3 regions of the Bradyrhizobium sp. Ash2021 genome follow, and region 2 is predicted to be linked to each of the others. Evidence: predicted binding sites of a transcription regulator. Region 2 holds the regulator's gene; each other region holds the start of a gene.
The links. Region 2 encodes LexA, which represses DNA repair genes until DNA is damaged. Its sites were predicted from a motif close to TGTTCNNNNTGTGTTCNG; they were not measured.
Positions count from the first base shown of each region.

Region 1: the regulator LexA is predicted to act here: its motif matches at 4,902-4,919, upstream of NL528_RS10215 (ribonuclease T2).
Region 3: the regulator LexA is predicted to act here: its motif matches at 5,203-5,220, upstream of NL528_RS16585 (DNA repair protein).

Region 1 covers NZ_CP100604.1:2,121,643-2,127,991, reverse strand. The annotation lists gene NL528_RS10250 (hypothetical protein) at 1-20, opposite strand, end outside; gene NL528_RS10245 (MarR family winged helix-turn-helix transcriptional regulator) at 123-671, shown strand; gene NL528_RS10240 (response regulator transcription factor) at 686-1,408, shown strand; gene NL528_RS10235 (ATP-binding protein) at 1,524-2,909, shown strand; gene NL528_RS10230 (DUF3617 family protein) at 3,262-3,813, opposite strand; gene NL528_RS10225 (hypothetical protein) at 3,924-4,214, opposite strand; gene NL528_RS10220 (hypothetical protein) at 4,379-4,837, shown strand; gene NL528_RS10215 (ribonuclease T2) at 4,963-5,664, shown strand; gene NL528_RS10210 (23S rRNA (adenine(2030)-N(6))-methyltransferase RlmJ) at 5,851-6,349, shown strand, end outside.
Region 2 covers NZ_CP100604.1:5,288,755-5,295,103, reverse strand. The annotation lists gene NL528_RS25480 (ComEC/Rec2 family competence protein) at 1-967, shown strand, start outside; gene NL528_RS25475 (hypothetical protein) at 1,053-1,280, opposite strand; gene NL528_RS25470 (hypothetical protein) at 1,414-1,842, opposite strand; gene NL528_RS25465 (hypothetical protein) at 2,056-2,262, opposite strand; gene lexA (transcriptional repressor LexA) at 2,456-3,166, opposite strand; gene glp (gephyrin-like molybdotransferase Glp) at 3,367-4,593, opposite strand; gene NL528_RS25450 (HAD-IA family hydrolase) at 4,603-5,229, opposite strand; gene NL528_RS25445 (hypothetical protein) at 5,398-5,685, shown strand; gene NL528_RS25440 (hypothetical protein) at 5,753-6,223, shown strand; gene NL528_RS25435 (hypothetical protein) at 6,193-6,349, shown strand, end outside.
Region 3 covers NZ_CP100604.1:3,495,668-3,502,016, forward strand. The annotation lists gene NL528_RS16555 (inorganic phosphate transporter) at 1-933, opposite strand, end outside; partial or broken gene NL528_RS16560 (TIGR03915 family putative DNA repair protein) at 1,446-2,087, opposite strand; gene NL528_RS16565 (hypothetical protein) at 2,203-2,463, opposite strand; gene dcd (dCTP deaminase) at 2,738-3,295, opposite strand; gene NL528_RS16575 (hypothetical protein) at 3,292-3,564, opposite strand; partial or broken gene NL528_RS16580 (IS3 family transposase) at 3,664-4,817, shown strand; gene NL528_RS16585 (DNA repair protein) at 5,285-6,079, shown strand; gene NL528_RS16590 (DNA polymerase Y family protein) at 5,970-6,349, shown strand, end outside.

The sequences.
Region 1 (6,349 bases), 3.2 Mb from region 2:
TTCGCGGCCCAAACCGCCATTGCTGAGTCTTTCCGGCCGCCTTAGATGTCATCACGATCGAAACGATCTAATATTTCGTCGCTGCTGGTAGTTTTGTAACATTGAACCCAAGATATGTCAACATGACTGACATAAATTTTTCAGGCCCGGCCGGAGCACCCGATTCGAAGGGTGTGGAGGGGGCTGGCGCGCATTCCCGCGACCTGCGCTGGGACATCATCGAGCTGTTGTTCTTCGCCTACCGGGATTTTGTCGGCGACGCCGACCATGAGCTGGAGGCTTTCGGCTTCGGCCGCGCCCATCACCGGGTGATGCATTTCGTCCATCGCTATCCGGGGCTGAAGGTCGCCGATCTCCTCGACGTGCTGCGCATCACCAAGCAGTCGCTCGGCCGGGTGCTCAAGCAGCTGCTCGATGAAGGCTATATCGTGCAGAAGACCGGCAATAACGACCGGCGGCAGCGCCTTCTTTACGCCACGGCGAAAGGTGAGGCGTTGGTGGGCAAGCTCGCCGGCCTGCAGACCGATCGCATCAACCGGGCCGTCGCCGATATCGATCCGGCCGGCGTGGAAACCGTGCGCCAGTTCCTGCGCGCGATGATCGATCGCGACGATCCCGACAAGGTGCTGGAAACGATCTTCGGCAGCGGCAGCAAGAAACCAAGGGAGTGATCGTGGCCCAGGGGCTGACAAACGCCGCAACAACGGCGGGGGCGCCGCTGCAGCCGGCCGACGACGCCCCGCATCTGCTGCTGGTCGACGACGACCGCCGCATCCGCGACCTGTTGTCGCGCTTTCTCTGCGGCGAAGGCTATCGCGTCACCACGGCCGCAAGCGCCAACGACGCGCGCGCCAAACTGCTCGGCCTGCATTTCGATCTGCTGATCCTCGACGTGATGATGCCCGGCGAAACCGGGTTCGATCTCGCCCGCTTCATTCGCGCCTCGTCTTCAGTGCCGATCATCATGCTGACCGCGCGTCACGAGGCCGAAGCCCGCATCGAGGGCCTGCAGATCGGCGCCGACGACTACGTCGCCAAGCCGTTCGAGCCGCGCGAGCTGGTGTTGCGGATCGGCAATATCTTGAAGCGCACCGCGCCGCCGCCGGTGGAGACGCTGGAGCAGGTCGCGTTCGGTCCCTACGTGTTTCATCTCGAACGCGGCGAACTGCGCCAGGGCGAGGAGATCATTCACCTGACCGACCGCGAGCGCGAAATGCTGCGCATTCTTGCGGCAGTCCCCGGCGACACCGTGCCGCGTGCCGCGCTGACGGGCGGCGGCACCGTCAACGAGCGCGCCGTCGACGTGCAGATCAACCGTCTGCGGCGCAAGATCGAGAAAGATCCCGCCAATCCCTTGTTCCTGCAGGCGGTGCGCGGCATCGGCTATCGCCTGGTCGCGTCCCCATAGAGGCTTTTGTTTTGACGCATTTGCTGCCGCAGATAAGTCTACGCAATCTGCGGCAACTTGATTGCTATCCGAACCGGTATCCACTTCGCTCGAAAACGCTATAGAGTCAGCCAGCATGAGCACGCTCGACACCGGCCTGACCCTGATCCGCAACGCGTCGCAGCGCGTCTCCGCGGTCAATGGCTGGATGGGCAACGCGTTCAAGGGCTGGATGCCGTCGGGGCTCTATGCCCGCGCACTGCTGATCATGATCGTGCCGATGGTGATCCTGCAGACGGTGGTGGCGTTCGTGTTCATGGAGCGGCACTGGAACACGGTGACGCGGCGGCTGTCGGCCGCGGTGGTGCACGACGTCGCCAGCCTGATCGACGTCTACAAGGGTTACCCGCAGGACAAGGACCGCGCGCAGTTGCGCCGCATCGCGCAGCGGATGCAGCTGGTGGTCGATTTTCTCCCGGTCGGCGACATGCCGCCGCCCGGCCCGAAACCGTTCTTCTCGCTGCTCGACCAGACGCTGTCGGTGCAGCTCGGCCGCCAGATCGGCAGGCCGTTCTGGATCGATACCGTCGGCAATTCGAATCTGGTTGAAATCCGCATCCAGCTCGACGATTCCGTGATGCGGGTGTTCGCGCAGCGCAGCTCCGCCTATGCCTCGAATTCGGAGATCTTCATCTTCTGGATGCTGGGCACTTCCTCGATCCTCCTGATCGTCTCGGTGCTGTTCCTGCGCAACCAGATCAAGCCGATCCTGCGGCTGGCCGATGCCGCCGAAAGTTTCGGCAAGGGCCGCGAGGCGCCGAACTTCCGGCCCCGCGGCGCGCGCGAAGTGCGCCGCGCGGCGCAAGCATTCCTGGAAATGAAAGCGCGCATCGAGCGCTCGATCGAGCAGCGCACCGCGATGCTGGCCGGCGTCAGCCACGATTTGCGCACCATCCTGACCCGCTTCAAGCTCGAACTCGTCCTGATCGGCGACAGTCCCGAGGTCGACGGCATGCGCCGGGACGTCGACGAGATGTCCGGCATGCTCGAGGATTATCTCGCATTTGCGCGCGGCGACAGCGGCGAGATCGCGCAGCCGACCGACATGACGCTGGCGCTGGAAGAATTGCGCAGCGACGCCGAGCGCAACGGCCACACCGCGACGGTGGCGTTCCGCGGCCTGCCGGTGGTGACGGTGAAGCCGGCCTCGTTCAAGCGCTGCCTTGCCAATCTCGTCTCCAATGCTGCAAGGCATGCCAACACGATTTCAATCACCGGCCTGCGCGACCACCGTTACCTGACGGTGACGATCGACGACGACGGACCGGGCATTCCGGCGGACATGCGCGAGGAAGTGTTCAAGCCGTTTCTGCGGCTCGACGATGCCCGCAACCAGGACGAGGGCGGCACCGGCTTAGGCCTTGCGATCGCCCGCGACATCGCGCGCTCGCATGGCGGCGACATCATGCTCGGCGACAGCCCGATGGGCGGCCTGCGGGCGGCGGTGCGGATACCGGTGTAAATCGATTTGCAGCTCGGTGGCCTCATCCTTCGAGACGCGCGAAGACGCGCTCCTCAGAATGACGGATAGTACGGACCTCATCCTGAGGAACTTGCCAACGGGTCCGCGCGAAGCGCGGCCCGATGATAAACTCCGCAAGCGTCTCGAAGGATGGACGCAACACACGGACTCGCGGCCATCCTTCGAGACGCGGCGAAGGCGCCGCTCCTCAGGATGAGGTCCGAGATAACTTCACAGCCTCTCAGGATGAGGACCTCAGTCCCTCATGGTGAGGAGTGCAGCAAAGCTGCGCGTCTCCGGACGATGCTTCGCATCGCCTTGAGAACCATGAGGCCCGGACACGTGAACGACGCTACTTCGGCAGCTGCGGGATCTGCTTCGGCATCATGGCCTTCAGCTTTTCCATATCCTTGACGTTCATCTTGAGGCCGCCGGGCATCACGATATCGCCGGGCTTCTGGTCGGCCTTGCAGGCGCCGAGCCACTTCGCCTCGATCGACGTCGTTGAGTCGCGCGTTCCGGCGGGACCGCCCGCGCTGTGCGAGGTCGACTTCACGGTATAGGCGGAATTGAAGTCGCCGATGATTTCGGAATGCGAGGTGATCGACATGCCAGCGATGCCGCAGACGGAATCGCTGACATAGCCGGTCGCGGTCTTCTGGATATCCTGCTTGGAGCACATCTCCTTCGCCATCGGCGAGGCCGCAGTGCTCATGTCCTTGTCGGTGGTCTCGTCGGTGCAGTGCTGCATCGTCATTTCCGGCATCGGGGATCCCGTGTGCAGCACCTTCATTTCCCACAAGCCGGCCTTGCGGACCGGCAGGTCCACCGCGCGGGCATCGCCCGCCGACAGCAGCGCCAGCAGGCCAAGGGCCGAACCAAATGAAACAAGCTGCCGCTTCATCGCCCGCACTCCCGGCTGATTTTTCCTGCGCATGGTCCTTTCGGAAGACCGGTTCTCACGTTGCGCCAACGCGGCCCTCCGGGTCCGGATCATGCTCCAGGCGAAGCGCCTCAGTAGAGCGAGCGCAGCGGCCGCGCATTGGCGCCATAGGGCACCCAGCGACAGGCGAACGAAATGTAGCCGCCGGGCTGCGGATCGACCGCGAGGAATTTCACCACCTTGCCGTAATAGGCGCAGTGATCGACCGCGAGCTGGCGGGCGTCGGCCTGGGTCGCCATCGAAAAGGCAATGATGCCGCCGGTATCGTTGCCCTTGAACGGCGGCACCCAGTCGGCCCGCGCCGGCGCGCCCGTCAATATTCCGCAGATCGCAACCAGGCTCGCCGCCGTGATGATTCGCATTGCAAACTCCATTCGCTCCGCCGCACCTTAAAGCCCCTCGGCGGCCGTGAAAAGAACGGGTGGCGGCCGGCGTGCGGAGTCTCCGCAGGTGTTGCCGCGTTGCACTTGACCTTGCCCGGGCTTCACGGCACCGTCCCCTCCGTTGGATCATCGGCGGATTCCCCATGCGCAACCTGTTCACCTCCCTGAAAACACTCGGCATTGGCGCTGCGTTCGCGCTGCTGGCCTTCGGCCATGCGGCCGAGGCCGCCAACCCGATGGAGCTGAATTTCGGGCTGTTCGGGCCGAAGTATGACGGGCGCGTTGCGGAATGCGAGAAGGCGCTGGGGACCATCACCTCGCAATTCCACGAGAAAGAAAGCACCTTCTGGAACTCCCCGCTGACCATCACCTCCTATGGTCGGATCCATGAAATCGCGTTCCGGCCCTGGCAATCCGACAATATTCCGCGCCGTTATTGCAGCGCCGACGTCATGACCAGCGACGGCAAGCTGCGCACGGTGCATTACTCGATCATCGAGGACGGCGGCTTTGCCGGTTTCGGCCAGGGCGTCGAATGGTGCGTCACCGGACTTGATCGCAACTGGGCCTATAATCCCGGGTGCAAGTCCGCCCGGCCCTGATTCCAGCCTGAATTCTGCCGACAGACGCGGCCGGCCCGATCGTTTTTCGGGCCCGCTGGTATTTTGTTCTTGAAATGTTCCGGTTCCCTGCTAGGCTCGGGGGCAGTCGAGTAGGGGGTGCTGTGATGTTCCGACCGGCCATGATTTCACGATTTCTCATTTCCCTTGTCATTTTCTCCCTTATCATCTTCGTCGGCGTCTTCGCCGGGACGGCATCCGCCCAGGACCGCCGGCAAAACGCGCCCGGCGAATTCGATTTTTACGTGCTGTCGCTGTCGTGGTCGCCGTCGTTCTGCGAGGAAGCCTCTGAACGCGGCAATAGCGGGCGCTCGCAGGCGCAGTGCGGCGGCAGGCCGTTCTCCTTCGTGGTGCACGGCCTGTGGCCGCAATATGAGCGCGGCTTTCCCGAATATTGCGAGCGGCCCTCGCCGCGGCTCGAGCGCAATATCATGACCTCGATGCTGGATTTGATGCCGGCGCCCGGGCTGATCTTCAATGAATGGGACAAGCACGGCACCTGTTCGGGACTGGGCGCGCGGGCCTATTTCGAGACCATCCGCAAGGCCCGCGCGGCGGTGAAAATCCCCGAGGAATTCCTGCAATTGTCGGAACCGAAGACGATTGCGCCCGACGATCTCGAAGCGGCCTTCATCAAGGTCAATCCGGGACTGAGCAGTTCGGCGATCTCGGTGACCTGCAACCGCCAGCGCCTCAGCGAAGTACGGATTTGCCTGAACCGGGATCTGCAATTCCGCTCCTGCGAGGAAATCGACCGCCGCGCCTGCCGGCGCGACCAGGTGCTGATGCCGCCGCTGCGGGGCGGCTGAGATCTCCCGCCACCGTCATGCCCGGGCATAGCAGTCTGCCGTGCGCAGACTGCGTGACTTGACTGCGCCCCGGGCATCCACGTCTTGCTTTGCCGTGCCTGCCAAAGACGTGGATGGCCGGGACAAGCCCGGCCATGACGCGTAGAAGACACTAACGTCTTCTCCAATTTGGTCAGCCGAACCCAGATGAACTACCGACACGCCTTCCACGCCGGCGGCTTCGCCGACGTCATCAAGCACATCGTGCTGGTGCGTATCCTGACCTATCTGCAGGAAAAGCCGGCCGCCTTTCGCGTCATCGACAGCCATGCGGGCGCCGGGATCTACGATCTCGGCGGCGATGAGGCGCGCCGCAGCAGCGAATGGCTGACCGGCATCGCCCGGGTGATGCAGGCGCGGTTCTCAGAAAAGGCCCTGCCGCTGGTTACGCCCTATCTCGATATCGTCCGGGCCTTCAATCCGAAAGCCGACTTGAAAGCCTATCCCGGATCGCCGCTGATCGCGCGCGCCATGCTGCGGCCGCAGGACCGCCTCACCGCCTGCGAGATCGAGCCGAATGCCCGCAAGCAATTGGTCGGCGCGCTGCGCCGCGACACCCAGGCGCGGGTGGTCGATCTCGATGGCTGGACCGCATTGCCGGCCTTCGTCCCCCCCAACGAGCGCCGTGGCCTGGTCCTGATCGATC
Region 2 (6,349 bases):
GGTCGCGTTGTGGGGCGGGCGGGAGATCATGACGCTGGTGCTGGCGTCGCTGGTGGCGGGGCTGGCGACGACGCCCTATGCCGCGTTTCACTTTCATCGCGTGACGCCGTACGGCCTGCTGGCCAATCTCGCCGCGATGCCGGTGGTGTCGGCGGTGGTGATGCCGGCGGGGCTGCTCGGCCTGGTTGCGATGCCGTTCGGTTTCGACGGCGTGTTCTGGGCGATCATGGGAGCGGGCATCGACTGGATGATCGTGGTGACGCAATGGGTCGCGGCGCTACCCGGCGCGGTCGGCCGCATGGCCGCCTTCGGCATCGGCCCGCTGATCACGGCGAGTGCTGCGATCATCCTGTTCGGGCTGCTCCGCACGCCGCTGCGCTGGTCGGGGGCAGCTTTGCTGCTGGTCGCGGTGGTGTGGGCCATCAGGGTGCCGCAGCCGGATATCCTGATTTCCGCCGATGGGCGCAATGTCGGCGTCCGCGGCGCAGATGGGCGGCTGCATCTGATGCGCACGGCCAAGGATGCCTTTTTGGTGAGGGAATGGCTGGCGGCGGATGCCGACGCGCGCCTCTCGACCGATGCCTCGCTGGCGGAGGGCGTCTCATGCGATGAGGCGGGCTGCGTGACCGAGGCGGCCGGCAGTGCGTTGGTCGCACTGGCGCTGCGGCCTGAGGCTCTCGCCGACGATTGCGAGCGCGCAGCGCTGGTGGTGAGCGCGCGGCAGCCGCCGGCTTCGTGCGCCGCTTCGGTCATGGGTCTCGAGCGCCTGCGGCGGCAGGGCGCATTGGCGCTGCGGCGAAGCCGCGACGGATTTACTGTCGACGCGGTCAAGCCCAGGGGTCTCGACCGGCCGTGGTCGCCGGGGATGGCCGGCGAGGCCGAGACAACGATCCTCGCGCCGCGCCTGGCTGCACCGCGCGCTATCGATGCAACGCCGGCGGAGGCCGATGTGCAGGCGGATGAGTAGTCTCTCGTTTGATGCGTTTTCTTCGAAAACGACGAGTAGTCCTTGGTTTGACGGGTTTTCTTCGAAAACGCTATGGGGGGCGCTGTTACTGTCTGTCCGGTAAGGGATGCGCCGGCACTTCGAACGCGCCGAGGTGAAATTCCTCCATGCCGTCCGCCGCCGCCGCCATCTGGACCAGCGTAAACGTCGCATCCGGAAATTGTTCCCAGATCGCCAGGTCTTCTGCTGCGACGTTAAGCCATCCGAATCTGAACATGTATCGGCCGGGCTCGGTGACGTGCCCGGCTTTTTGCCAACTGATCTTGGTGACCACCGGTCACTCCCTTTGGCATGTTTCGGCAACACACAGCTTTTTTGCGCCTCCGGATTGCGTACCGGAGGCGCTCCAATACGATTTCACTCACCGCGCGTCGCAACGCTCGCCGGCCGAAGCCGACGGCGAAGGATCAGCCGATCGAGATCGACGTCGCCGGACGCGTTTCGACAGCCGGAGCCGCGCGCTCGGTGATCGGATGAGTCACCGTCACCGGCAATTGCAGTACGCTGACCCGCTGTCCCTCGCAGAGCTGCGTCACCAGCACGAAGCTTCCGTCCGGAAACTCGACCGCGTCATGGTGACGTTCCCGAACATGCGGATCAATCATGTTGAACTTGCCGACGCGGAAGCCGACGGTCCGGGTCCAGATCCACCGGTTGTCGTATTTGACGTCTTCGGCAAACGCCAGCTCGGTGCCGGGAAGCATGCAGACCGCGACATTGGGTTCGCTCTCTGATGCAAATCCGCGGGTCGATGTGCCGCGGAATGTCGTGGTGATCAGCGTCTCTCCGACCTTGGCGGGGCGGGTTGCCATAGCGTGCAGACTATAGTCACACATCGGATGCTCCTCATTCGAGATAGCCGACCCGTGCCTCCTGTTGAGGCAACAGGCCTCTATCAGAGTGGAGACAGCTTACGCGCTTTTGTGGGCAATTGTGCGGCTGGCGTAGGCCTGTCAGATCACAAACGCGCTAACACGCGCTCGGTTCGAACCGTGCGTGCAAAAAAAAGCCCCGACTCCGCCGGGGTCTCTTTGTCGTTGCCGAGTTGATCAGTGACCGGCGGGTGCCGAGAAGCCGCCATAGGCCCAGCCGGACGGCGCGGGGGCGTCGACTGAATTGTTGGCGTTGCGGTATTGTCCGCCGGCCACCACGCGGTTCGCCTTGTTGGCGCGGTGCCGTTCGGCCGCTGAAGCGAACTGCGACGTCGATGCGGCAATCAATGCCGAAACCAGAACCGTCAAAATGGTCTTGCGCATGGTTGTCTCCTCGTGCTGCACGCTATTTTCGACGAAGCGGGTGCGCTTCGTTGCTTGCGTGCTGAGGATCTAGCGCCGGACTGGGCCGCGGATAATCCTTACGATTGCCGAAGGACCATCCATCAGGGGTGGATAATCCGCCCCTTGCAGGGAATCGAAAGCGGACCAGCGCGTCCGCTCAATACTTCCGGTCTCAATACTTCCGGTAAAGCCCGATCAGCTTGCCCTGAATCCTGACCCGATTCGGCGGCAGGATGCGGACTTCATAGGAGGTATTGGCGGGCTCGAGCGCGATCGAGGCGCCGCGGCGGCGGAAGCGTTTCAGCGTGGCTTCCTCCTCGTCGATCAGCGCCACCACGATATCGCCGGTGTCGGCGGTGTCGTTGCGCTGGATCAGCGCCATGTCGCCGTCGAGAATGCCGGCGTCGACCATGGAATCGCCGCGCACTTCGAGCGCGTAGTGCTCGCCGGAGCCGAGCATGTCCGGCGGCACGCTGATGGTATGGCTGCGGGTCTGCAGCGCCTCGATCGGCGTACCGGCGGCGATCCGGCCCATCACGGGCACCGCGACCGGGCGGTTGCCGTCGTCCTCGGAAGCACTGGCGCCGGAGCTGCGGACCTTGCCCAGCGTGCCTTCGATGACGCTCGGGGTGAAGCCGCGGCGGCCATTGCCGTTACCGCCGCCCGACAGCTCGGGCAGCTTGATGACCTCGATGGCGCGGGCGCGATTGGGCAGGCGGCGGATGAAGCCGCGCTCTTCCAGCGCGGTGATGAGTCGGTGGATACCGGACTTCGAGCGCAGGTCGAGCGCATCCTTCATCTCGTCGAAGGAGGGCGGCACGCCAGCCTCTTTCAGCCTTTCGTTGATGAAACGCAGAAGTTCATACTGTTTGCGCGTAAGCATCTCGAGCATTCCCCCGGTTGGTCGCGTCGTTCGATTCCCTGAGATCGGGAGCCTGATATCGGAAGTCCGAAACTCCCGTTCCTAGACACAAGGTCTCGAAACAAATCATGAACGGACACTATATGTTCGATACATGTTCCGCAACCACTTAATTTCCGGTGAACGGGACCCGGTTTTGCCGGAACGTGCCGCCCGGCGCTTCACTCCGGCAAACGCAGGAGCTCGCAGGGCGCGCCGGCACCGGCTGCGGGTGCAAACGGCGGACGTATCACAAGTGCCCTTGCCGCAGCGAGATTCCCGAGCAGCGAACTGTCCTGATGGGTGACCGGGGTTGCAATCAGCGTGCCGTCGGCGCGCTCCTCGAGGCGGGCGCGCAAGTAATCCTCGCGCTGGTCGTTGGCGGCGAGATCGCGGCCGAGCAGCGCCGTTTCTCTGGTGTGATGGACGCTGGCGCGGCCCGACAGCGCCCGAATCAACGGCACCAGAAACAGAAAACCGCAGACATAGGAGGAGACGGGATTGCCGGGCAGGCCGATCACCCGCATTGCGCCGAGCCGGCCATGCATCATCGGTTTGCCCGGCCGCATCGCGATCCGCCAAAACGCCATGGTGACGCGCTCCGCCTCCAGCGATTGCTTGACGAGGTCGTGGTCGCCGACCGAGGCGCCGCCGGTGGTGATCAGGATGTCCGCGCCGGATGCGCGGGCCCGGCGGATGCCCTCGGTGGTGGCCGCGACCGTGTCGGCGGCGATGCCGAGGTCGATGGTCTCGGCGCCCTCGGCCCGCGCCAGCGCGCGGAGCGCATACCCGTTGGAATAGACGATCTGGCCGGGGCCGGGGATGGTGCCCGGCATCACCAGTTCGTCGCCGGTCGCCAGCACCGCGACCTTCGGGCGGCGGCGGACGGCGAGTTCCGGATAGTTCATGCCGGCGGCGAGCGAGAGGTCGCGATCGGTGAGGCGGCTTCCCCCGGCAAGCAGCACGTCGCCCTCGCGGAAATCGACGCCGGCGGGGCGGATGTGCCGGCCGGTTTTCGCGGCCTCCGTGATGGTGATGTGGTCGCCGTCGACTGCCGAATCTTCCCGAATCGTGTCTTCCTGGATGATGACGGCATCGGCGCCGTCGGGGATCACGCCGCCGGTGAAAATCCGCACCGCCTCGTTGGCGCCGACCTTTTTCTCAAACGGGCGGCCGGCCGCGACCTCGCCGATCACCTTCAGCCGTGCGGTGAGATCACCGGCGTCCGCCGCGCGCACCGCATAGCCGTCCATCGCCGACATCGCCTGCGGCGGCTGGGTGCGCCGTGCCGCGACGTCGCGCGCGAGCACGCGATGCCAGGCGGCATCGAGCGCGACCATTTCTTCGGGCAACGGTTCTGCGCCCGCCAGGATCGCGCTGAGAGCATCGGCAACCGGCATCAAGGCCACGGCAAACTCCTAAATTCCGAGTGCAGCGAGCGCGTTCACGACATCATCGGGCGATGTCACGTGAACCGCAACCAGACCGCGCGCCCGGGCGCCTTCGATATTGGCGGCAACGTCGTCGAAGAACACGATGCGTTCGGCGGGCACGCCGATCGCTCTCACCACGTGATCATAGGCTGCCGCATCGGGCTTTCGAAGCCCGATGCTCGATGACAAAAACACTTCGCGGAAATGGCCGAGCACATCGGCATAGGCTTTCGAGAAATGCGCGACATGCGGCCGGTTGGTGTTGGAGAAGGCGTAAAGCGGCAGGTGGGCCGCCGCGCGCTTCAAAAGCGGTGCGATGCCCGGCATTTCGCCGGCAAAGATCGCGTTCCAGCCCTCCAGGAACTGGGCATCGGAAATGCCGATGCCGAGCGCGTCGCGCAGGCTTTGAAAGTAGGCCGCGTCCTCGATCTTGCCGACCTCGTGATCCCGGTAGGATGCTTCGCGGACGAATCGCGCGGCAAGGTCGGCCGGCGCACGGCCGGCATGGCCGGCCCAGCAGGCCAGCGCCTTGCCGAAATCGATATCGAGCACCACGCGGCCGAGATCGAACAGCAACGCGTCGGCGGAGTTGGGGGCGAGGCTTGAGATCATCCCGGTCGTTTACAAAACCGGATCAATTCGGGCAATGGCTGGACGGTATCGGCCGCAGCCTCATCCTGGCCGTTCCATAATTTCGGCTATTCAATGCTGCACGTGAACTTGCCGCGCGCTATGATATGCTCTCGTGGAGAGCCTGCGCAGGTCGAGGGAGCAATACGCATGAAAATCTTGGGCGCCGTCGCCGTTATCGCGTTGCTGGCCGGGCCGGCCTATGCCCAGTCGCAGTCGGTTCCCAGATATGGCGACGTCGACAAGGGCAAGTCGCCGCAGGAGATCGAGGCCGACAAAGAGGCTGAGAAGGCCTACAAGAGGTCGCTAAGCAATATTCCGGAACAGAAAAGCGCGGACCCCTGGGGTGCTGTGCGCAGCGACAATGCGCCGAAGGCCCCGGCCAAGACTGCCCACGTTAAGCCGAAGGCCAAGACCGACAGCGCCGCGAAGCAATAAAAATATAAAAGAACGTCTGCTGGCACCGCGCCGGGATCATGGTGACCGGGATGCGAGGAAACAAAACATGTCGGGAACCCTGCTGTTTTCACCGATGACGATCCGCGCCGTCGAATTGCGCAACCGGATCGTGGTGCCGCCGATGCATCAATATTCGGCCATCAAGGGTTTTCCGACCGACTGGCATCTGATGAACGCCGGAAAATTCGCCGCCGGCGGCGCCGGGCTCGTCGTGGTCGAGTCGACCAAGGTCGAGCGGCGCGGCTGCGGCACGGTCGGCGATCTCGGCATCTGGGATGACGCCTTTGTCGAGCCGCTCAGCCGGCTCGCCAAATTCATCAAGCAGCAGAATTCGGTCGCCGGCATTCAGCTCGGCCATTCCGCAAGGCGCGCGCCACAAGGCCATGGAAAGGCGACCGGCCGCTGCAGCGGACGCCCGAAATCGAGGACTGGGACGCCTGGTCGCCGGTGGAGCCGAGCGCGATTGCCCATAGCGAGCGATGGCCGGTGCCGAAGGCGCTGGCGCGGGGCGAGGTGAAAGATTTGGTGCAGGCCTGGGGCGACGCCGCGCGGCGGGCGCATGAGGCCGGCTTCGATGTGCTGGAACTGCACGGCGCGCATGGTTACCTCGTGCACCAGTTCCTGTCGGAACGATCCAACGCGC
Region 3 (6,349 bases), 1.8 Mb from region 2:
CATCGAATTCGCCGTGAACTGTTCGATCTGGCTCGCGGGCATTGCCCGGTTGAGCGCATAGGCCGTCGGCACCGTACCGATCAGGATGAGCATGATGAGGCCCATGCCCTTCTGACCGTCATTGGAGCCGTGGAAGAAGCTGACCAGCGTGCAGGTGAGGATCAGGACGCCCCGGATCCACCATGGCGGCGGCTGGTCGCCCTTCGGCTCTCCGAACAGCGCAGGCGTCGCGCGCTGCAAGATGAGCTTGAGGACATAGAGCAGGATCGCGGCCAGCGCGAAGCCGAACAGCGGCGACAGCAGCAGCGCCTTGGCGATATTGCCGGCCTGCGACCAGTCCACGCCGGAAGTGCCGTCGCGGCCGCGCAACAGCGCGTTGGTGATGCCGACACCCATGATCGATCCGATCAGGGTGTGCGAACTCGATGCCGGCAGCCCGAGATACCAGGTGCCCACGTTCCAGATGATGGCCGAGATCAGCAGCGCGAACACCATGGCGAAACCCGCGCTGCTGCCGACCTGCAGGATCAGTTCGACCGGGAGCAACGACACGATGCCGAAGGCGACGGCGCCGCTGGAAAGCAGCACGCCGAACAGATTGAACATGCCCGACCAGACCACGGCAATGTGCGCCGGCAGCGAGCGGGTATAGATGACGGTGGCGACCGCATTGGCGGTGTCGTGAAAGCCATTGACGAATTCGAAGCCGAGCGCGATCAGCAAGGCGACGAAGAGCAGGATATAGGGCATGTAGGAGGTGACGCGCGTGCCGGTCGCATAGATGTCGGAATAGATGCTGTAGGCAACGAACAGCAGGGCGGCAGCGACCACCCCCATGTAGATAATGCCGGTCAGTGGATGAAAGCCTTTGTCGAGATCCGGACCCTTCCGCAATGCGGGTTCGATCGAACCGGGTAATGCCATATCGCTCATTGCAATCTCCTGTCCCAATGCCTCCGATTTTGGCGGATGCTTGTGACAGTTGATTGAAATGCGGATCGGCTGTTCCCATCGTTGCCGCGGACGGAAATGCGGGCGGGAACGCCAGTTCCTGGTGCGATGCAGTTGGCGGGCAGCCGCTGGCTGTGCGGGCCACGATGTTCGAACCGCGATGCTCGGAAATGAGGCGCTGACAGCCGCCATGGGCGCGACGCTGCGCAGGCCTTCGCTGGTAGCGATGCAAACGCCAAAGATTTTGGAAGGTGGGTAGGTCGCGCGCTGCACAGCACTGGGGCTGTTCGTACCGTGCAGCGCGCCGACCTCATGGGAACGTCATGGCGTGAACAGGACGCCCCAATTTCCTGCCGACAATGCGATAATATCATCTATCAATTAAAGGTTGTACATTTATTTTTCGTTTTATCACCGCTTGTCACGGCAATTTGTGGTTCCCCAGCCATTTGGAATGTTTATGCCGCGCGCGGCGATTATCGCGGCAGTACCGTTTTCAGCCGCGCTGGGTTGAAGATGTTGGCGTAAATGCGCCGCCATGTTTGTTCCAGCCGGTCTTCGCCCGGCGCCTCGATCCCAGGCGTGATCGCGACGGCGTGGCCGTCCCAATGGGCGCAGAGATCCGGGGTCAGGATCGACCATGGCATGTCGGCGAAACGGCTGGCGAAAAATGGCGCGGTCGCTTCGACGATGTGATGCTCCGGCTCGAACCAGGCGACGTAATGCGATTTTTGCTCGCGGCCGATTTCGCGGAAACGGACCGAGGCGCGCATCCTGTGCTGGTCGCGATGCACGGCTTTCGCCATTGCAAGAACGCGTGAGACATCGGGATCATCAGCGACGCCGAGCAGATCGTGATGGCCGCGCAGCCGCCACAGCAGGCGATACAGAATGGCAAAGCGCAGGGGATCGCGGTGCAGGATCGCCGATTGCGCCAGCACGACGAACTTTGCGGGTACGCTGATGGCATTGTTCGGTGTTTCGAGTGGCGCGGCGGACGGTTCGACCGGTTCGGGCCCGTTGCTGCCGACGCGCCATGTCACTGCCGACGGCTGCACTTCATGCAGTGCCAGCGTCCGGGCCGCTTTCCGCCAGCCGTCGAAATCGGTTTCGCTGCCGAGGGTGATGCCGTGCATGACACTCGCTCGCTTCTCGTCATGCCCGGGCAAAAGCGCGAAGCGCGTCTTCGCGCTAGATGTCCCGGGCATCCACGTCCTTCCTTTCGTCGGGTAATGTCTCAGTTTGAAATTTTTACTTGATGAGGTGCTTTCCAATTACGCCGCCGCGCCCCTTTTTAGATTCCCATTGTAATAACTCTTCTCCCGCGAACTGATTGACGCGCTCCTCGATTCTTTGAATCCCCTTGGCGGCTTTGGCTATGTCCCGGTCGTAATCAATCCAAAGTCCAGCCAAGACGATGGTAGCTAGTCCTCCAAGCTCAAACGCCTGTGCCAGCGTAATAAACTTTGTGAAGTATGCGCCCATTATACCGGTAACAAGTGGTGTTATCATCGGCCAAGAAGTCTAGAGGTTGTGTTGCAAATGCCAAGAGGACCAAAAGGCGAAAAGCGCCCGGCCGACGTGATCGGTGCTGCCATCGTAGTCGGCAGGATTGCTACGGAGAGAATCTGGAAAATCACTGCCACGCGCTGGCGTTGTACTTCAGCATCCATAAGACGCTGAAGGTTGCTCCAGCGATGGCCGCTGGTGTGTCCGACAAGCTTTGGAACATGGAAGATATCGTCGCGCTGATAGGTGCGCGTGACCAACGAAAAGCAAAGCGAATCTAAGTCGCGGTTTGTCCAAGAAACTGCCCCTTATAGGAGCGGTCAGGCATGCCGAGTGTTTGTTCAAACACGATCTGGCAAATACGCATTCCTTTGCGCAGGCAAATCGGAAGCGGCCCGTGATTGATCATCTCAAGTTGAATGGGCGCTTTAAAGCCGGTGTGAATGATCGGTGCGGTGACATGAATGCCAAGTCCGACGCGCGCTAGCGAGCTTTTCCCCTCAACTCTAGCAGCCAACCGACAGTGATCCTTGAGATCGATAGTTTCTAGCGTCCAACCTAGAACCAGAACTCCGGGAGGGAGATCGTACCCATTCTTATCGTCAATATCGGCGACGTCCGTGAGTTGGTTGATCAGTTTAATGGCGTTGAATCCAGGCTGCGATGGATCAATCGCGCTTTTGAGTCCGGTGGGTTGCGATCTGTAAACCCGTAGTACCGGACTCAAAGTGAGGTCAACCGTAGTTGACGAGTATGCTTCGAGAGATGGCCTCGGAAGAATATCGAAGAGGTTTGCTTCCAGAGAATTTCGAATTTCGCGATCTGTTAAAATCAAGCCATCGCTCGTTTTCTTTCCTCTTCGCTTTTAAGTTCCTCTCCCGGAACCCAAATGCGCCACGATCCGTTCATCGTTTCGCGAGGAAGCTCAATAAGAAAAAAATTGCCGTTAGTCGCGACGGGCCAACCAACGTTTACAGTGCTGTCCTCAAAGATAATGGAAGGATCTAAAACTAGAGAAATCAGACCATCTTTTCCTTTAACGGAAACCACGATCTCGCTCGGGTGAAGGCCTTCGCCGATTTTTTCAACTTTGAGGCGCATCATGGAGTATCTCCCGTTCTTTTTCATTAAAGCAAGCGCGAATGAGCTGCACCCGGTTCCGAGGACACCGAGTTAGGTGTTTTATGGAGCAGGAGGTGTGTCATGGAGAGACGGCAGTTTACGCGAGAGTTCAAGCTTGAGGCTGTACGCCTGATCAAGGAGCGCGGCGTGTCGTATGCGCAGGCGTCAGCAGACCTTGGCGTTCATCCAACGCAGTTGCGCAATTGGGTGAAGCAGCTGGCGGACGATCCGCAGCATGCATTCCCCGGCCAGGGCCAGATGAAGCCGGAGCAGTTGGAGATCGCGCAGCTCAAGCGCGAGGTCGCCAAGCTGAGAGCCGAACGGGACATCTAAAAAAAGCCGCGGCCTACTTCACGAAGGAATCAACATGAAGTTCGCCTTCATCGCGAAGCACCGGGGGATCTGGCCGGCGGAATGGTTGTGCGGGGCGCTCGGTGTCTCGCGGGGTGGGTTCTATGCCTGGCTGACACGGCCGCGCAGCCAACGCAGCCGGAGCGATGAGGAGTTGGGCGCGAAGGTTCGCGCCAGTTTCCTCGCCAGCGATCGAACCTATGGGCGCGAGGCGAGTGTGGCACGACATGTTGGCGGAAGGCGGGTTGTGTGGACTGCATCGGATCGAGCGTTTGATGCGGCTACAGGCTCTCAAAGCCCGTCCACGACGGCGGCGACTGCCGCCCGATCTGGGTGAGCGGCAGGTCGCCGCCGTCGCTCCCAACGTGCTCGACCGCAGCTTCGATGCGTCCGCTCCCAACCGCAAATGGATCGCTGACTTCACGTACGTGTGGACAGCGGAGGGTTGGCTCTATGTTGCCGCTGTCGTCGATCTCTTCTCCCGCCGTGTGGTTGGTTGGTCGATGAACGCAGCGATGACGGCCCAGCTCGTCACTGACGCCCTGGTGATGGCGATCTGGCGACGGGGCAAACCGGACGCGCTCTTGCATCATTCCGATCGCGGCAGCCAATACACCAGCGAACAGTTCCAGCGGCTGATGGCCGATCACGGCGTCGTCTGCTCGATGAGCCGGTCAGGCAACGTCTGGGATAACGCGGCGATGGAGAGCTTCTTCTCGTCATTGAAGACCGAGCGGACTACGCGCAGAGTGTACCGAACGAGGGATGACGCCAAGGCTGACGTCTTCGATTATATTGAGCGCTTCTACAATCCGAAACGCCGGCACTCGACGATCGGATATTTGAGCCCTATGGAGTTCGAGCAGCAGGCTGGATTAGCTTAAGCAGGTGTCAACAGAACCGGGTGCAGCTCAGAATCGTGAATTAACAATTGTCTGCTAAATCCGATCAGCGCTGGTTAACAACTTGACGCGAAATTAGTACAAAACAAGAACATTTTGGGGATAAAGTTAACTTTTTCTCGGAGTGAGTCCGCCTAGACACGCCACTTATAGAGAGGATCGAAAAGATCCGGCTGTTCATCTAGATGAACGTAACCTTACACTTTACCTCTCGTCGAGCAAAAGAACGTAGATGGCCAGGGCAAGCCCGACCATGACGGCAGTCTAAAATCCCGTTGCACAACAGCGAACGAATCCTATTGATTCTATTCATGAATTTCCCGGCCGTGAATCCCGATTGACTCCGCCGGCCCTGTTAGCTTTATATTAGAACATATCATGAACAAATGAGCCAGCAGCGGGTTCATTCAACCAACCCGTAACGGCCCAAAATCTTAAGGGAGCGGCGCATGAGCGGCGCACGCACGAATACGCTTGCGACTTTGCGAGGACGCATCGAGCGCATCGAAGCGCATGGCGATGCATACGCCCCCAACAAGGTGCCGCTCGGCCATGCCGGCGCCGATGCGACGCTGCGCGGCGGCCTTGCGCTGGCCGCGGTGCATGAAGTGTTTTCCGAGGGACATCAGAGCGCTGCGGCGACCGGATTCATCGCAGGCCTTGCGGGGCGCATCACCGCGCGCCGGCCGCTGGTCTGGGTGCGGCAGGATTTTTCCGACATCGAATCCGGCGCGCTGTCGATGAGCGGGTTTTCCGAACTCGGTCTCGATCCGCACCTGCTCGTGACCGTGCGCGCGGCCGACGCCGACAGTGCGTTGCGGACGGCGGCCGATGCGCTGGCCTGCGATGCGCTGGGCCTCGTCGTGCTGGAAGTCTGGGGCGAGGCGCGGCAGCTCGATCTCGTCGCCAGCCGCAAGCTGACCCTGGCGGCGCAGGCCTCCGGCGTTACCGCGCTGCTGCTGCGGCTGGCGGCAACTCCTCAGCCTTCGACCGCGGAGACGCGATGGATCGTGCGCGCGGCGCATTCGCCGCCGGGCAATCCCTGGCACGCATGGGGCGCGCCGGTGTTCGACGCGCAGCTCGTTCGTAACCGTCATGGCCCGGTTGGGCGGTGGATCATGGAATGGAAATGTGATGAGTGCCTTTTCTTTGAACCGGCGGCGTATCCTCAGCCTGTGGCTGCCGCGCCTGCCCATCGACCGCATCAAGCGCATGATGGGGAGCTGCAACGCCGAGCTGGATAAAACGCCCAGCGTCGTCGTCGCCAAGCAGAACAACGCGCTGCAGATCTACGCGCTCGATGATACCGCGGCGCGTTGCGGCCTCGAGGTCGGGCTGCCGCTCGCCAATGCCCGCGCCATCTGTCCGGAGCTGACGGTGTTCGATGCCGATGCGGTGGCGGATGCCAAAACGCTGGGTGACATCGCCGACTGGTGCGACCGTTTTACGCCGCTGGTGGCGCTCGATCCGCCCTATGGCCTGTTTCTGGACATCACCGGCTGCGCCCATCTGTT